Regions from separate parts of the Lentzea xerophila genome, predicted to be linked through region 2. Evidence: riboswitches for the same ligand, from Rfam matches in the RefSeq annotation. Region 2 holds a riboswitch; each other region holds the start of a gene.

Region 1 (5,894 bases), 4.0 Mb from region 2:
GCCAGCTCGGCACTCGCGGAGATCGCGTAGTAGCTGATCTCCTCCATGCTGCGGTCGGCGAACTCGACGGCCTCCTTACTCGCCATCGGGGTACCGAGCGCGAACAGCGCGTCCTGGAAGCCCATCAGGCCCAGCCCGACCGGCCGGTGCCGCAGGTTCGAGTTCCTGGCCTCCGGGATCGTGTAGTAGTTCACGTCGATCACGTTGTCGAGCATGCGCACCGCCGTGCGCACGGTCTTCTCCAGCCGCGCGTGGTCGATGCCGTTCTCGCTGACGTGCCGCGCTAGGTTGACGCTGCCCAGGTTGCAGACCGCGACTTCGTCCACTGTGGTGTTCAGCGTGATCTCGGTGCACAGGTTCGACGAGTGCACGACACCGCTGTGCTGTTGCGGCGAACGCAGGTTGCACGGGTCCTTGAACGTGATCCACGGGTGGCCGGTCTCGAACAGCATGGTCAGCATGCGCCGCCACAGGTCGACGGCCCGCAGCCGGCGGAAGACCTTGATCTCGCCGTTGTCGGCCATCTCCTCGTAGGCGCGGTACTTCTCGGCGAACCGGCTGCCGAACGCGTCGTGCAGGTCCGGCACCTCGTCGGGCGAGAACAGCGTCCACTGGCCGTTCGCGCGGACCCGGCGCAGGAACTCGTCGGGCACCCAGTTCGCGGTGTTCATGTCGTGGGTGCGGCGGCGTTCGTCGCCGGTGTTCTTGCGCAGGTCGAGGAACTCCTCGACGTCGATGTGCCAGGTCTCCAGGTAGGCGCAGACAGCGCCCTTGCGGCGTCCGCCCTGGTTGACCGCGACCGCGGTATCGTTGGCGACCTTCAGGAACGGCACCACGCCCTGCGACTTGCCGTTGGTGCCCTTGATGTGCGCGCCGATCCCGCGCACCGGCGTCCAGTCGTTGCCGAGACCGCCCGCGAACTTGCTGAGCAGCGCGTTGTTGCTGATGCCGTGGAAGATGCCGGCGAGGTCGTCGTCCACGGTGGTGAGGAAGCAGGACGACAGCTGCGGGCGAGTGGTGCCCGAGTTGAACAGCGTCGGTGTCGAGCACATGAAGTCGAACGACGAGAGCAGCTCGTAGAACTCGATCGCGCGGGCGTCGCGGTCGTCCTCCTCCAGGGCGAGACCCATGGCGACACGCATGAAGAACGCCTGCGGCAGCTCGTAGCGACGGCCGTCGAGGTGCAGGAAGTAGCGGTCGTACAGGATCTGCATGCCCAGGAACTGGAAGTCCAGGTCACGTGAGGCGTCCAGCGCCGCACCGAGCCGGACCAGGTCGAAGTCCGCGAGGCGCGGGTCGAGCTGGCCTGCCTCGATGCCGTGGCGGACGAACGAGGCGAAGTACGACGGGTAGCGCTCGGTCATCTCGGCGTGCGACAGCGGGACTCCGCATGCCTCGGTGCGCAGCTTGTCCAGCAGCAACCGGGCGCTGACGTAGGAGTAGTCCGGGTCCTGCTCGACCATCGTGCGCGCGGCCATGATCGGCGCGAGCGCGAGCTCGGCGCCGGTGATGCCGTCGTAGAGGTTGCGCTTGGTCTCGGCCAGAACCGCCTCGGCCGACGCGTTGGGCAGGTCGGCGCAAGCTTCGTTGACGACCCCGGACAGGCGATCCATGGACGTTGGGCGGTCGGGCACGCTCTCTCCTCCGAGATCTGCCCGAGGAAACGCGTGCGCGCGCCAGCGGTCGACACCACTGGTGCACACAGCCGCCCTCCCTCGGGGCACCGTGTCGTGCGCGCAGGCTTGCGCGCACACCAATGGCAGGTCTTCGGACTCGTGGGCGCCGTGCCGAACCTCCTGGTTCGCGCCTACCGGCCGTCGCTTCCCAGGTCTCGCGACCCAGTGCTTCGTTGACGGCTTTCGTTCCCACTCACCGCTGCGGGGCAGTCCCGGATTCCCACCGGGTTCCCTCTTGCCTCACCGGCCCGGTTGAGTCGGGTCGGTGAACCACTGGCGCGGCAGATACTACATGTGGTGGTGGGGTCTGGATCACCACCCAACATGCGCGTGTCGTGGGTTAGGGTCGAGAACGTGGATGATCTTCGGCCTCGGGTCGTCATCGGTGCTCTGGTCAGCGCGGGCCTCGCTGCGGCGTCCCTTTTCACCGGGACGGCGGCGCCCGTGACGAGCGGTGTCCTGGCCGTCGCGGCGGTGCTGGTGATGATCACCATCCGGCGATCAGGGTCGCCCCGAGGGTGATCATCACGGCGGCGATCAGGCCGTCGAGCACCCGCCACGCGCGGGGCTTCGCGAACAGCGGGCTGAGCAGCCGGGCACCGAACCCGAGCGCGACGAACCACAGCACGCTCGCCGTCACCGCGCCGACGCCGAACAGCCACCGGCCGGCCGCGATCGAGCCGAGCAGCAGCAGCGTGTCGAGGTAGACGTGCGGGTTGAGCCACGTGAGCGCGAGCGCGGTCAGCACGGGCCGGCTGGTGATCTCCGAGCCCGCCTGCAGTGTCGAAGAGGTGAACGCCCGGCGCGCCGCCAGGAACCCGTAGCCCAGCAGGAAAAGCCCGCCCACGACGGCGGCGACGGTGATCGCCTGCGGGAAGGCCCGCACGATCGCCCCGAACCCGGCGACGCCCACCGCGACGAGGATCGCGTCCGAGATGGCGCACACGGCGACGACCTTCGCCACCGCGTGTCGCCGAAGTCCCTGGCGCAGCACGAAAGCGTTCTGCGCGCCGATCGCGACGATCAAAGTCAACATGGTGCCGAAGCCGAGCAGCAGGTCAGTCACGTCGTCAACGGTATTGACCCCCTTTTGATGAGACCAGCTACAGATTCTTACGTACCATTAGCACTCGTGATGGATCTGGATCTGGTGCGGACGTTGCTCGCGGTCGTCGACGCGGGCACGTTCGATGCCGCGGCGACAGTGCTGCACGTCACGCCTTCCGCTGTCTCGCAACGCATCAAGGCCTTGGAGCAACGGACGGGCCGCGTGCTGCTGGTCCGGGCGCGTCCGGTGCGGCTGACGCCGTCGGGAGAGGTGCTCGTCCGCTACGGTCGGCAACTGCTGGCCCTCGACCAGGACCTGGACGCGGCGCTCGGGGAGGACGCGGTGGTGCGGGTGCCGATCGCCGTCAACGCCGACTCGCTCGCCACCTGGTTCCTGCCCGCCCTGCAACGGGTCTCGCTGGAGCTCAAGATCTCGTTCGACCTGCACCGCGAGGACCAGGACCACACGACGGCGTTGCTGCGGCAGGGTCTCGTGATGGCGGCGGTGACGTCCTCGCGCGAACCCGTGGCGGGCTGCTCGGTGCGGCGGCTCGGCGATATCCGTTACGCCGCAATGGCTTCACAGTCCTTCATGGACCGATTCGTGGACGGCCCGCTGAAGTCGTGGCTGCCGGACGCGCCGGTCGTGGTGTTCGACCGCAACGACGACCTGCAGGACCGGTTCGTCCGCACCCTGACCCGCGGTCGCGGTGCCGCGGAACACCGCCACTACGTCCCGTCGTCGGAGGTGTACGTGCGGGCGATCGTCGCGGGCCTCGGCTGGGGAATGGTGCCGCCGCAGCAGGTGCAGGAAGGCCTCGTGGACCTCGCGCCCGGCCGCACCATCTCCGTGCCGCTGTACTGGCAGCAGTGGAAACTCGACTCACCGGCGCTGAACGCGGTGGCGGACGCGGTGGCCGCCGAGGCTGTCGTCGCGCTGCGCTGAGCGCCTCCCCGACAGTAGCCTCGGGGCCATGACCGGCGAACCGATGAACCTCAACGAGAAGACCGCGGTCATCTACGGCGCGGGCACGATCGGCGGCGCCATCGCGGAGGCGTTCGTCGCGGCGGGTGCCGAAGTGCACCTCGCCGCCCGCTCCGAGGCCGCGCTGAAGGTGAAGGCCGAAGCGCTGGGAGCCCGGTACGCGGTGGTCGACGCGCTCGACGAGCAGAGCGTCGAACGGCACGCGGCCACGCTCGACCGCATCGACATCTCGGTCAACGTCATCTCCGACAACGACGTCCAGGGCACGCCGCTGCACGAGATGAGCGTCGACGACTACCTCAGCCCGGTCGTCACGAACGTCCGCTCGAAGTTCCTCACCGCCCGCGCCGCCGCCCGGCACATGATCAGGCAGAAGAGCGGGGTCATCCTCTTCTTCGGCGGCACGGGCGACGGCTCGGTGCACCGCCGCTGGCACCTCGGCGGCCTGGTCACGGCGTTCGACGCGGTCGAGGCGATGCGCCGCCAGCTCGCGGCCGAGCTGGGACCGCACGGCGTCAGGGCGGTGACACTGCAGACCGGTGGCATTCCCGAGTCCATCCCGGAGGAGTTCCGCGACCAGGTCGAACCCGGCATCGTCGGTGACACGCTGCTCGGACGGGCGGCGACGTTGCAGGACGTCGGGCGGGCGGCGGTGTTCGCGGCCTCGGACTGGGGTCGCACGATCACGGGAGCGCAGGTCAACATCACCTGCGGCAGCGTCGTGAGCTGAAGCTGTCGGCAAGCTGGGAGAAACCTGTCGGGTTGCTGAACCCAGGAACCCGGAACCTTCACCCCGGCGTTGTCCGTTGTGTGCTGATACCTCGTCTAGCCGCCACCGGCGGTTCACTCGCCGTCGCCGCGACGGTGGCCATGGTCGGGATGCTCGACCTGACCGTCGGCTCGTTGCGCCGCACGATCAGCGAGTACGCGCTGGGCGACTACCGTCCCGTCTTCGACATCGCGGTGGTGCTGCTCGCCGTCGGCTCGCTCGCGATCCTCACCGCACTCGTCCACAAGGGGCTGACGAAGTGGCGGTCGGCCGGTTCGCTCGCGTTGGTCCTGTGGTCGGCCGGCCTGTTCCTGGTGGTGGTGTTCCCGAAGACGAACTGGGCGATGGGCACCAACGAGATCAGCGGCAGCATTCACCGGTTCGGCAGCATGCTCGCGTTCGTCAGCCTGCCGATCGCCATCATCGCGCTCGCGCGGCCGTGGCTGAAGGACAGCGTGTGGGGGCGACACGCCAGGTGGACCATGCTGTCCGGTGTGGTGAGCGTTGTCGCATTCATGCCGATCTTGTACGCCATTGCGATGGGCGTGGTCTCCGACGTTCGGTGGTGGCGCGTGTTCCCGTTGGGCTACATCGAGAGGATCTTGCTCATCGCCGAGGTCGGCGCCGTGCTCGTCGTCGGGCTGTGGGCGATCGCGGCCAGTAGGGTTGCGCCATGGCGAGTTGGGGAGACCTCGCGGATTACGTCCGCGCCGAGTACGACGTCATCCACGACGAGGGTGAGGAGCTGAGGATCCTCTTCACCTTCGGGGACGTGGAGGAGGACGAGGACGACCGCACGCAGGTCGTGATCATCGTCCGGGAAGTGCTCGACAAGTTGCACGAATGGGTGCAGATCGCCTCCCCGTGCGGGCTGGCCGCGCAGGTGAACCTCCATGACGTGCTGGAGGAGGTCGGCAACTCCACGGTGGCGTGCGGCCTCGCGATCATGGGCGAGCATGTCGTGGTGCGGCACTCGCTGCCGTTGAAGGACCTCGACATCCACGAGTTCACGGACCCGCTGCAGTTGCTCGCCGGTACCGCGGACACGCTCGAGGAACGGTTCTGGGGAGGCGACGGCTACTGATGTTCGACTTGACCCCCGCGGCCGAGCAGCTGGCAGGCTTGGTGCGCAATGTGACGGACGGCGACCTGAAGGCGCCGACCCCGTGCCCGGAGTACACGGTCGGCGACCTGCTCGACCACGTCAACGGCCTGTCGGTCGCGTTCACGATGGCGGCCAGGAAGACCCCGCTGGAGGGCGCGGGCACCGGTGACGCCACCAGGCTGCCGCTCGACTTCCGCGAGTCGATCCCGGCGCGGCTGAACGAGCTCGCGACGGCCTGGCGTGCTCCCGAGGCCTGGGAGGGCATGACCGCGGCGGGCGGTGTCGACCTGCCCGGTGAGGTGGCGGCCGCCG
Region 2 (5,894 bases):
GTACCTGCGGCTGCTGGAGGAGCCCGGCGGCACGTTCCGGATCGGGCGCGTCGTCACCGCGCGCATGGCCCGCGGCCGCGGCTACAGCCGCCGGCTCATGGAGGCCGTGCTCGCGGACGTGGGCACCACGTCGTGTGTGCTGGACGCGCAGACGTACGTCGCGGACTTCTACGCGTCGTTCGGTTTCGTCGCCGAGGGCGCCGAGTTCATCGAGGACGGGATTCCACACCTGCGGATGCGGCGCTCTCCCTGATCACGCGTACCGCGCGCGCGATGTCGGCCTCGGTCAGATCTGCACGCGCGGTGAGCCGCAGCCTGCTGATCTGGTCCGGCACCGACGGCGGCCGGAAGCACCCGACGAGCACACCGCTCGCGCGGCAGGCCTCGGCCCACTCGAACGCCTGCTCCGGGCCCGGTGCCCGCACGCTGACGACGGCGGCGGTGGGCGTGCTGGCCTGGAACCCGGCTTCCTTCAGGCGGTTGCTCAGGTCGTGCGCGACGGTCAGCGCGCGTTCGGGACGGTCCGGCTCCTCGCGCAGGATCCTGATGGCCGCGAGGGCCGCCGCCGCGCTGCTCGGCGCGAGGCCGGTGTCGAAGATGAACGGGCGCGCGGTGTCGATCAGGTGCCTGATCACCCGGCTCGGGCCGAGCACGGCGCCGCCCTGAGCGCCGAGCGACTTGCTCAGTGTGAGCGTGGTGATCACGTCCGGCGCCCTGATGATGCCCGCCTCGGCGACCGCGCCCCGGCCACCCGGCCCGACGACGCCGAGACCGTGCGCGTCGTCGACGACCAGTGCGGCGCCGGTCGCACGGCAGGCCTCGTGCAGTTCGGCGAGCGGTGCGATGTCGCCGTCGACGCTGAACACCGAGTCCGTGACGACGATCGCGCGCCGCTTGCCGCGGGTCTCCAGCGCGTGCCGGACCTTGCGCACGTCACAGTGGTCCGCGACGACCACGTCGGCCTTCGACAGGCGCGTGCCGTCGATCAGCGAGGCGTGGATGTGCTGGTCCGCCACGATCGCCGTGCCGGGACCGGTCAGCGCCGTGACCGCGCCGAGGTTCGCCATGTACCCGCTGCTGAACACCAGCGCCGACTGCGCGCCGCAGAAGTTCGCGAGCTCGTACTCCAGCTCGTTGTGCAGCTCCGTCGAACCGGTGACCAGGCGCGATCCCGTCGAGCCCGCACCCCACTTGAGCGTGGCGGCGGCCGCGGCACCCGCGACGCGCTTGTCCCTGGCGAGCCCGAGGTAGTCGTTGCTCGCGAGGTCGAGGTCCGTCGAGTCCGCCGTGCGCGGCCTCACGCGCCGGGTCAGACCGGCCTTGGCCCGCGCTTGGGAGCGGACGTCGATCCAGTCGAACGTCGACTCACCACCAGTGGAAATCACCTCGGTTGTGCTCACGGTCACCGCCTGAGTCTCCCATCCGCCCGCTAGCGTGCCGCTCGTGGACCTGTTCACCTTCACGCGCGCCGAACTCACCTCGCCGGTGCAGTTCGCCGACGGCCGCTGGGTGGTGTCCGCCTACGACGACGTGCGCGCGATCCTTGCCGATCCCGTGACGTTCCTGCCCGACAACGCACTGACCGCCGTCACCCCGGTCGCGCCCGCCGCGTTGCGCTCCCTGGTGAGGGCCCGCTTCTCGTTGCCGCCGACGCTCGCGAACAACGGCTCCTCGTCGCACGCCCACCTGCGCCGCCTGGTCGCGTCGTTCTTCACGCCGGTCCGCGTCGCCGCTGCGGAGCCTCGCATCCGGTCCCTCGTTTTGGAACGGCTGGGTGGCTCAGATCTCGTGCGCTCGCTCGCGTGGGACCTGCCCGCCATCGTGCTGATGGAGCTCCTCGGGCTGGAGAACGTCGACATCCCGACGCTGAAGCGCTGGAGCTCGGGTTCGCTGGAGTTCTTCTGGGGCGACATCTCCCGCGAGCGCCAGATGGAGCTGGTCGACGACGTCGGCGACTTCCACCAGTGGCTGGTCAAGCGCTACCACGCGCGGGACGGCGAGCTGTTCTGCGCCTTGGCCGACGCCGGTGTGTCCGCTGAGGACTCCGCCGGACTCTGCTACTTCCTGCTGATCGCGGGCCAGGAGACGACGACTCAGTTGTTGTCCACGGCGTTGCGCCGCGCGTTGCAGAATCGCGAGTTGTGGGCGCGGCTGCCGTTGCCCGGAGTCGCCGAGTCGTTCGTCGAGGACGTGCTGCGGACCGAGACACCGGTGGTGACCTGGCGGCGGCTGACCGCGCGTGAGGTCGTGCTGTCCGGTGTGCGCGTGCCCGCCGGTGCGGAGCTCGTGTTGTTGTTGAGCGGCAAGGAAACCGACCCGCGGCACCTGGCGTTCGGCTACGGCCGGCACTTCTGCCTGGGCGCGGGACTGGCGCGCCTGGAAGCCGCGGTGACCTTGCGAACCGTCGCCGAGCACGAGCCGTCGCTGCACCTGGTCGGTGACGAGCCTTCGTGGCTTCAGCTCCTGTCGTTCCGCGCGCCGAAGTCGGTGGCAGTGAGCCGCTGACCTGAGGTTTGATGCCGGGGTGATGAACCGCCGGCTGTCCGGAGTCCGCAAGAAGACGCTGCTGGAGTCGCTCGGCCCCGTGCCGGACGTCGACCCCGACCGCTACGGCGACGGCGGCCCGGTGGGTGCGCTGGAGACCCGCGTGGCCCAGCTGCTCGGCACCGAGGCAGCGCTGTTCGTGCCGACGGGAACCATGGCGCAGCAGATCGCTTTGCGCTGCTGGGCCGACCGCACCCACAACCCGATCGTCGCGATGCACCCGCAGGCGCACCCGCTCAACCACGAGGACGACGCGCTGACCGTGCTGTCCGGCCTCCGCCCGATCAGGGTGCGTGACTCCGAGGTCGCCACCTGCCCCGAGCCGTTCGGGACGCTGCTGCTGGAGGTGCCGGACCGCGAGGCCGGCTTCGTCCTGCCGGCCTGGGACGAGCTGGTCGCCACCGTCGACCTGGCCCGTGAGCGGGACGCGGTGGTGCACCTCGACGGCGCGCGGCTGTGGGAGAGCACCTACGGCCTGGGCAAGCCGCTCGAAGAGATCGCCGGCCTGTTCGACTCCGTCTACGTGTCGTTCTACAAGTCGCTGGAGGGCATCTCCGGTGCGGCGCTCGCCGGCACCCAGGACTTCGTCGACCAGGCACGCGTGTGGCGGCACCGGTACGGCGGCATGCTGTTCCAGCAGTGGCCGGCGGCGCTCTCCGCGGTGCACGGCCTGGACACCGTGCTGCCCCGGTTGGGCGCGTACGTCGAGCACGCCAAGGTGGTGGCCGACGCGATGGGCCTGCCCGAGCCGCACACCCACCAGTTCGCGCTGCACCTGCCCGGCGACCCGGCGAAGCTCACCGCGGCCAGCGGCGAGTTCCTCGGCACCTTCTGGCGGGACGGGATGCTCGCCAAGACCGAGATCACGGTCGCCGAGCCCGCGCTGGAGTGGACGGCGGACGAGGTGCGGGAGGCCTGGGCCCATTTTCTCGGCCTGCTCTGAACGCGCGAAACCCGGCCCACCCACCGTCCGGAAGGCTGCCGGGTCCACTTCACAGCGCTAGTGCGACTGCGCAGACCGCATTCCTGACGCGACGTCGCTCACCTGGCTGTTGGACGGGCGGGTGCGAAATGCGACGATGCGCGGAGCTGTGAGGGGAGCGCGAGGAAGCCGGTGCGAATCCGGCGCCGTCCCGCGACTGTGACCGGTCCGGAAAGAACCGGGAGTCAGGAACTCGTCCCCCTCTTCACCCACCGGCCACGGGCGTGGACACCCGAGGAAGGACTTCGCCGAGCATGTTCCCCTTTTCGGCTGTCGTCGGACATGACGACCTCCGGCTCGCCCTGCTGCTGAACGCCGTTCATCCCGGCATCGGCGGCGTACTCGTCCGAGGCGAGAAGGGGACCGCGAAGTCGACCATCGTGCGTGCCCTGGCCGCGCTCCTGCCTGAACTGGACGTCTCCGCGGGGTGCCGCTTCGGCTGCGTGCCCGGCAGCACGGACTGCCCCGACGCGCCGCACGAAGGTGGTGAACGGAGGCCGGCGAAGCTCGTCGAGCTGCCCGTCGGTGCCACCGAGGACCGGCTGGTCGGGTCGCTCGACCTCGAGAAGGCGCTGACCGAGGGCGTCCGGGCGTTCCAGCCGGGGTTGCTCGCCGCGGCGCACCGCGGCGTGCTCTACGTCGACGAGGTCAACCTGCTGCACGACCACCTGGTCGACCTGCTGCTCGACGCCGCCGCGATGGGACGGGCGCACGTCGAACGCGAGGGCGTGTCGGTCTCGCACCCATCGCAGTTCCTGCTGGTCGGCACCATGAACCCCGAGGAGGGCGAGCTCCGGCCGCAGCTGCTCGACCGGTTCGGGCTGACCGTGGCGGTGAAGGCGGCGCGGGACGTGGGCATCCGCACCGAGGTGATCAGGCGCCGGCTCGCGTACGAGGCCGACCCCGTGACGTTCGCGGCGAAGTGGGAGGAAGAGGACGTCAAGCTCCGGCAGCGGATCGCCGAGGCGAAGCGGAGGCTGCCCGGAGTGTCCCTTCCGGACGGTGAGCTGCGCCGGATCGCCGCCGTCTGCGCGGCTTTCGAGGTCGACGGCATGCGCGCGGACCTCGTCGTCGCCCGTGCCGCCACCGCCCATGCGGCGTGGCGGGGAGCGGACAGCGTCGCGGAGGCCGACGTCGAGACCGCGGTCCGGCTCGCCCTGCCGCACCGGCGCCGCCGCGACCCGTTCGACGAGCCCGGCATCGAGGAGCAGCAGCTCGAGGACGCCATGCGCCAGGCGGCCGAGCACGCGGAGGAGCCTCCTCCCGAGGGCCCTGACGACGACGGGCCCGGTGGCGGCGAGCTGCCCGAACCGCAGGAAGGCCCGAAGGGCAACGGGAACGCGCCGAACGACCGTCCGGCACCGGAACCCTCTCCCGCGTTCAAGGCACGGCTGCTGGAGGTCCCCGGAGTCGGCGAAGGCGCACCGGGCAAGCGTTCCAGGGCACGCGCCCGCACCGGCCGGATCGTCCGCTCGTCCAAAGTGGACGGAAGCGGCCTGCACCTGGTCGACACGCTCACGAACGCGGCGCCGCACCAGGCAGCGCGCGGCCGGACCGGTCCTGGCCTCCTCCTGACCGGCGGTGACCTGCGCAAGGCGGTCAGGGAGGGCAAGGAGTCGAACCTCGTCCTCTTCGTCGTCGACGCCTCGGGTTCGATGGCGGCGCAGAAGCGGATGTCCGCGGTCAGCGGCGCGGTGATCTCGTTGCTGCGCGACGCCTACCAGCGCCGGGACAAGGTCGGCGTGGTGACGTTCCGCGGCAACCAGGCCGAAGTCGCTTTGCCTCCAACCACTTCTGTCGACGCGGCCGCGACCCGGCTCAAGAAGATGAGGACCGGAGGCCGGACCCCGCTCGCGGACGGCCTGCTGAAGGCCCATCGCGTCCTGGAGATCGAACGGCTGCGCGATCCGCGCAAGCGCCCGCTCGTCGTCCTGCTGACCGACGGCAGGGCGACGTCGTCCGGGCTCGGTGGCGATCCGACGAAGGACGCGATCAAGGCCGCGGGCCTGCTCGAGCAGATCGCCGTCGTGGTCGTGGACTGCGAGCAGGGCCACGTCCGGCTCGGTCTCGCACAGAAGATCGCCGACGCGCTGCAGGGCGCCTGCGTCCGGCTCGACCAGCTCAGCGCCGACCACCTCGCCGGCGTCGTCCGGGCCGCGTGAGTTCGCGCCGGACGACCAGCTTCCCGGCGAACTCACCGGAGTCTGCGGAGCAGCGACCAACGAGCAAGGAGAATCCAGTGCCTCAAGGACAACCCACCGAGGTGCCGAAGGACGGCCTGACCACCCGTCAGCGCCGCAACCGGCCGTTGCTGATGCTGCACACCGGTGAGATGAAGGGGAAGTCGACGGCGGCGTTCGGCATGGCG
Region 3 (5,894 bases), 190 kb from region 2:
GACGGTCGCAGTAGGACGCGGCGAGGTTCAGGTCGTGCAGGACGGTGATGATCGTGACGCCGAGTCCGCGCGCCAGGGCCAGGACGTCGAGCTGGTGGCGGATGTCGAGGTGGTTGGTCGGCTCGTCCAGGACGAGCACGCGCGGTTGCTGGGCGATCGCGCGTGCGATCAGGACGCGCTGGCGTTCACCGCCGGAGAGGCTGAGGAAGCTGCGGGACGCGAGGTGCGCGACGTCCACTGTGGCCAGTGCGTCGGACACCACGCGCGCGTCCCGCGCGGGGTCCCGGTCGTGCGGCAGCCTGCCCATCTCCACGACCTCGGCTACCGTGAAGTCGAACTCGACCTGCGACTCCTGGGTCAGCGCGGCGAGGTCGCGGGCGACGTCGTGTCGCTTGTGGACGCTCTCGCCGTCGAGCAGGACGGTGCCCGCGTCCGGTTTCAGAGCGCGGTAGACGCAGCGCAACGTCGTCGACTTGCCGCTGCCGTTCGGGCCGACGATGCCGACCACCTCGTTCGAGGCGTGCAGCGTGATGCCGGAGACGATGTCCCGGACGGTGACCCCGGTGAGCTCGACGCGCATCAGCGGCCTCCGAAGACGTAGGACCTGCGACGCATCAGGAAGATGAAGCACGGCACGCCGAGCGCGGCCGTGATGACGCCGAGCGGCAGCTCTTCCGGTGCGGCGAGCATCCGCGCGGCCACGTCCACCCAGACGAGGAACGAAGCGCCGGCGAGCGGTGCCAGGGCGAGGACCTTGCGGTGGTCGGCACCCACGACCATGCGTGTGAGGTGCGGCAGCATCAGCCCGACGAAGCCGACGGCGCCGCTGACCGCCACCAGCACGCCGGTCATGGCCGCGGTGACGATGAACAGGTGCGTGCGGAACCGGTTGACCGCCACGCCGAGGGTCGTCGCGGTCTCGTCGCCCATCGCCATCGCGTTGAGCTGACGCGCCCTGGTGGTCAGGTAGACGATGCCGGCCGCGGTCACGACGGTGGCGACGGGCAACGACTGCCAGTTCGCCCCGCCGAGGCTGCCGAGCAACCAGAACATCGCCGCCCGCGCCGCCTCACCGCGCGGTGCCTGGAACACCAGCAGCATCGCCACGGCCGAGAACCCGTACGCCAGCGCCGTCCCGGTGAGCACCAGCCGCAACGGAGTCAGCCCCCGGCTCGTCCGCGCGGTGATGTAGACCAGCGCGGTGGCACCGAGGCCGGTCAGGAAGGCACCGGTCGAGAGCGCGAAGACGCCGAGCTCGGACAGGATGCCCAGCGTCGCCACGGCCGTCGCGCCGACGCTCGCGCCCGACGAGATGCCGAGGACGTACGGGTCGGCCAGTGCGTTGCGGACCATCGCCTGGATCGCCACGCCGACGGCGCTGAGCCCCGCGCCGACGACGGCGGCCAGCAGGACTCGGGGCAGCCGGATGTCCCAGACGATGTGGTACTGCCCGGCGAGGCCGGCGGGAACCGTGCCGCCGGTGATCGCCTCCCAGAGCAGTTCGACGGTGACGTCGAACGGAACGGAGACGGGGCCGAGCGCGACGCCCGCGACGATGCTCACGGCGAGCACGCCGACGAGCGCGCTGATCCTGAAGATCACTGATGCCCTTCCCGCAGTCCACGGCAGGAGTTGGTTCCTCGGTCCACCGTGAGCGGGTGTTCGGGCTCGTCCCTGGTCGGGGACCTACCGTTGCGGGTCAGCGCCGGACTTCGACCGGACTTCCCCCACGCACGACTTCGGTGACCCTACCTGCGAAAACAGAAAATCCGAAAATCTTCTGGGTGTGATGTCGATCCGGTGTGCGGCCCGTTCGACCTGTGGGTGTCAGCGAGCAGGACGAGAACAGGGAGACACACCGTGAAGTTCATGATGATCTGGCGCGCCACCGACGAGGCCTTCGCGAACATGGGCGAGTTCGACTTCGACAAGATGCTGGAGACGGTCGGCCGGTACAACGAGGAGATGATCCGCGCCGGCGTGCTACTGGCCGCCGAGGGCCTCGCGGACCCGTCCGAGGGCGTCATCGTCGACTTCGCCTCCGAGCCCCCGGTCGTCACGGACGGGCCGTACGGCGAGACCAAGGAGCTGTTCAACGGCTTCTACATCATCAACGTCGCCTCGATCGAGGAGGCGGTGGAGTGGGCCAAGCGTGCCCCGATGACCGGTCCCGGCTTCAAGACCGAGATCCGCCGGGTGCCGACGATCGACGAGTTCCCGCAGGACAACGAGTGGATCCAGAAGGAGCGCGCGTGGCGTGAGGCCACCGGCCAGCTCTGATCGGCGCCGGAACGCCGAAGCCCGGCCGGGATCTTCCGGCCGGGCTTCAAAACGTCTGGCAGAGAAACTCAGCCCGTGCGCACGTTCGACGACACGAGAGCCGCGAGCCTGTCACCGATCGCGTAGGTCGCGCCCGGCGACTGGTGGTCGCGGGTCGCCAGGTCGAACGCCACGGAGGCCTCGATCCGGCGCGCCGACTCGTGCTCACCGAGGTGGTCGAGCAGCAACGCGACCGACAGCACGGCGGCCGTCGGGTCGGCGATGCCCTGGCCCGCGATGTCCGGAGCCGAACCGTGCACCGGCTCGAACATCGAGGGGTTGCGACGGGTCACGTCCATGTTCCCCGACGCGGCCAGGCCGATGCCGCCCGTGACGGCGGCGGCGAGGTCGGTCAGGATGTCGCCGAACAGGTTGTCCGTCACGATCACGTCGTAGCGGCCCGGATCGGTGACCAGGTGGATGGTCGCCGCGTCCACGTGCTGGTAGGCCACGGTGACGTCCGGGTGCTGCAACGAGACCTCCTCGACGACGCGCGACCACAACGAGCCGGCGTGCGTGAGGACGTTCGTCTTGTGCACCAGCGTCAGGTGCCGGCGCGGACGGGCCGACGCACGCGCGAAGGCGTCCCGGACCACGCGCTCGACGCCGAACGAGGTGTTCAGCGAGACTTCGGTGGCGATCTCGTGCGGCGTGTCCTTGCGCAACAGACCGCCGTTGCCCGCGTACGGGCCCTCGGTGCCCTCGCGGACCACCACCATGTCGATCTCCGGCGGGTCCGCGAGCGGGCTGCGGACACCGGGGTAGAGACGAGCCGGGCGGAGGTTCACGTGGTGGTCGAGTTCGAAGCGCAGCCGCAGCAGCAGCCCTCGCTCCAGAATTCCGCTCGGCACCGACGGGTCGCCCACCGCGCCGAGCAGAATCGCGTCGTGCTGGCGAAGCTCACCGAGCACCGACTCGGGCAACAACTCTCCCGTGGCGTGCCAGCGCGCCGCGCCGAGGTCGTAACGAGTGATCTCGGCCGCCGGAACGACCTCGTTGAGGACCTTCAGGGCCTCAGCGATGACCTCGGGCCCGATCCCGTCTCCTGGGATCACTGCGAGCCGCATCCACACACCTCCCAGGTGTCAGTCCCCAATTGGTGGGACTACTTTCCTTTGCGAAAGGCTACCGGCATCGCGGCCACTCGCCGCATGCCGGACACCCCTTAGGGGTTATCTCTCCCGTACTGCGGGACACCCACACGGCCCATTCCCGACTTTCGAGTGTCACTCGACAGCAGTACCGCTGTCCCGTCAAGGGGTGACACCCCCTGCTCACAAAAAGGAACGCGGGGGCCCCGCGTTACCTCTGGGGTAACGCGGGGCCCCCGCGTGACGTCAGGAAACGTCGGAGGAGAGGGTGGGTTAGTGGGCTGAGGCCCGGCCGGAAGAGCGGACCGTGACGACCGTGGCGCGATCGCCGTCGGCGTTGTGGTGGTTGAGGACCAGCAGGCCCTCGGACTTGTCGGCCTTCAGTGCCGCGTCGTCCTTGTTGACCACGAGCGCCGTGCCCGGCTTCGCGAGGTACGACAGCGCCGCGTCGCCGCCGCCCTGCGCCCACAGGCCCGGCTTGAGCGGGTCATAGGACAGCCGGCGGTCGATGACGTCGGTCAGCTTGTTCGCGTTGCCCGGCGCCGGGTAGTAACCCGCGGTGCCGACGGTGTAGGTGATGCGCGAGGTGTCCTTCGCCGGGTCGATGCCCAGTGCCGTCAACAGCACCGGCAGGACCACGACGTTGGTGTCGGACACGTTCGCGTCGACGTCGCCGAACAGGCCGTTGACGCCCTGGATGTCGACCGTGTCACCCGTCCTGAGGTCGACCGTGGTCGCGACCAGCAGGTCGGTGTCGGTGAGGCGGCTCGCGTACGTCTCGAAGTCCGCCGTGCCGTCGCCGTTGGTGTCGATGTCGACGAACGGGATCGTGTTGACGCCGAGGTTGTACCAGTTGCCCCACGTCGCGACACCGAACGCGAGCAACGACTCCTCGGGCCTGCCCTGGGCCTTGGCGAGCGGGGCCGTGGAGGCCGCGCCGACGTAGCGCAGGTCGCCGCCCTTGGCGGTGTCGTTGAGCGCGCAGTTCTCGGTGACGTTGCGGCGGCAGTCGCGCAGCTTCGGCGACCGGGCCTGCAGCTCGAGGACGCTGATCAGCGAGCGGTAGGCCTGCGAGCCCGTGCCCTGGTCGACGCCACGGCCGGTCAGGTTCAGCACGGCCTGCTTGTCGTTGCCCCGGAACTTCAGCGCGGACGCGGTGGTGATGTCCGCGACCGGCTTCGGCGCCGAGTAGACCGACAGGCGCAGCGGCACCGTGGCACCGGCGGTCGGCGTGAGGGTCACGCGACCGGAGGCGTCCGCGATGAACTGGCGCGGCACGTCGAGGTGCGTCGGAGCAACGGTCGAGTCGACCGTCTTGCGCAACGCCTTCGGGTCGTCGATCTTCAGCGTCACCTTGACGCGGGCGACGCCGCGCGGGCTCAGCCTCACCTTGTCCTGCGAGAGCACGTAGCTCACACCGGGGATCGTGGTGGCGGCGGTGTAGCCCAGCTGGTACTCGACGGCCTTCGTCGACTTGTTGACGATCTTGATCGTCTTGGTCTTCGAGACCGGCTTCGAGACCTCGACGACGCCGAAGTTCGCGCTGACGTAGCCGTTGTCGTCCTCGACGTAGGCGAGCACCTGGTTGTCGATCGCGGACTTGCCGTCGACGCGGCCGGTGCCGACCCGGTTGGGCGCGAAGGTCTTGCCGTCCTCCTGCACGTCCGCACCGGCGGTGTTCATGATCGAGGCCTTGACCTCTTCCAGCGTCCAGTCCGGGTGCGTCTGGCGGACCAGGGCGGCGATGCCGGCCACGTGCGGGGCCGCCATCGACGTACCGGAGATCACCGAGCGGTCGTTGCCGGAACCGACGGCGGTCGACGAGATCGTGTCACCGGGGGCCGCGACGTCCGGCTTGATGGACTGGCCACGCGTGCCACGGCTGGTGAACGCGCTCGGGGTGTCCGAAATGGACTGGTCGTACGTCGGCGTCGAGGTCCGCAGGTCGCCCGCGAGGGTGACGGTCAGCGTGCCCGCGTCCAGCGCCGGGCGCACCTGGGCGGTGGCATCACCGGTGAACTGGAACATCGGGATGGCCGCGTTGCCCGCGATGCCCGCCGCGAAGTTGTTCAGCGTGGACGACAGCAGCACGCCCTGGCCGCCCGCCGCCTGCACGTTGTTGGCCCGGACGCCGGAACCACAGCGGCGCGTGGCGTCGTTGTCGTCCCACTCCAGCCAGACGAACTTGCCCGCGACCGCGTCGGTGATCGCCTGACAGCCGTCGAGGTTGCCCGCCTGCGTCAGCTTCACGACCGGCAGGGTCTTGCGGTAGCCGAGGTAGCCGGTGAAGTTCTGGCTGTACTGACCGGGCTTCAGGCCCTGGCCCGCCACCTCGGCGCCGTCACGCAGCACGTAGGAGTCGCGCACGGACGCGACGGTCAGCGCCTCGGGCGTGTTGCCCGGCGAGCCGCCGATGTCGTAGAGGTCGCCGCCGTTGCCCGCCGAGAAGACCGGCAGGACGCCGACCTGGTACAGCTTCTTGAC

The links. A riboswitch is a leader RNA that binds a small molecule or an ion and turns the genes downstream of it on or off. The one in region 2 is predicted to bind cobalamin.
Region 1: it holds a riboswitch for cobalamin, as region 2 does, so the genes downstream of both, ACRSBM_RS23755 (ribonucleoside-diphosphate reductase subunit alpha) here and ACRSBM_RS04975 (putative cobaltochelatase) in region 2, are expected to answer to the same signal.
Region 3: it holds a riboswitch for cobalamin, as region 2 does, so the genes downstream of both, ACRSBM_RS04040 (FecCD family ABC transporter permease) here and ACRSBM_RS04975 (putative cobaltochelatase) in region 2, are expected to answer to the same signal.

The regions. Positions count from the first base shown of each region.
Region 1 is NZ_CP194934.1:4,965,261-4,971,154, reverse strand. It holds gene ACRSBM_RS23755 (ribonucleoside-diphosphate reductase subunit alpha) at 1-1,613, opposite strand, end outside; cobalamin riboswitch at 1,742-1,966, opposite strand; gene ACRSBM_RS23750 (LysE/ArgO family amino acid transporter) at 2,164-2,712, opposite strand; gene ACRSBM_RS23745 (LysR family transcriptional regulator ArgP) at 2,812-3,669, shown strand; gene ACRSBM_RS23740 (SDR family NAD(P)-dependent oxidoreductase) at 3,698-4,438, shown strand; gene ACRSBM_RS23735 (DUF998 domain-containing protein) at 4,519-5,226, shown strand; gene ACRSBM_RS23730 (hypothetical protein) at 5,151-5,561, shown strand; gene ACRSBM_RS23725 (TIGR03086 family metal-binding protein) at 5,561-5,894, shown strand, end outside.
Region 2 is NZ_CP194934.1:997,669-1,003,562, forward strand. It holds gene ACRSBM_RS04955 (GNAT family N-acetyltransferase) at 1-253, shown strand, start outside; gene ACRSBM_RS04960 (8-amino-7-oxononanoate synthase) at 207-1,406, opposite strand; gene ACRSBM_RS04965 (hypothetical protein) at 1,444-2,505, shown strand; gene ACRSBM_RS04970 (threonine aldolase family protein) at 2,528-3,487, shown strand; cobalamin riboswitch at 3,590-3,741, shown strand; gene ACRSBM_RS04975 (putative cobaltochelatase) at 3,781-5,688, shown strand; gene cobO (cob(I)yrinic acid a,c-diamide adenosyltransferase) at 5,766-5,894, shown strand, end outside.
Region 3 is NZ_CP194934.1:811,724-817,617, reverse strand. It holds gene ACRSBM_RS04045 (ABC transporter ATP-binding protein) at 1-580, opposite strand, end outside; gene ACRSBM_RS04040 (FecCD family ABC transporter permease) at 580-1,602, opposite strand; cobalamin riboswitch at 1,639-1,766, opposite strand; gene ACRSBM_RS04035 (YciI family protein) at 1,861-2,280, shown strand; gene ACRSBM_RS04030 (3-isopropylmalate dehydrogenase) at 2,349-3,386, opposite strand; gene ACRSBM_RS04025 (S8 family serine peptidase) at 3,684-5,894, opposite strand, start outside.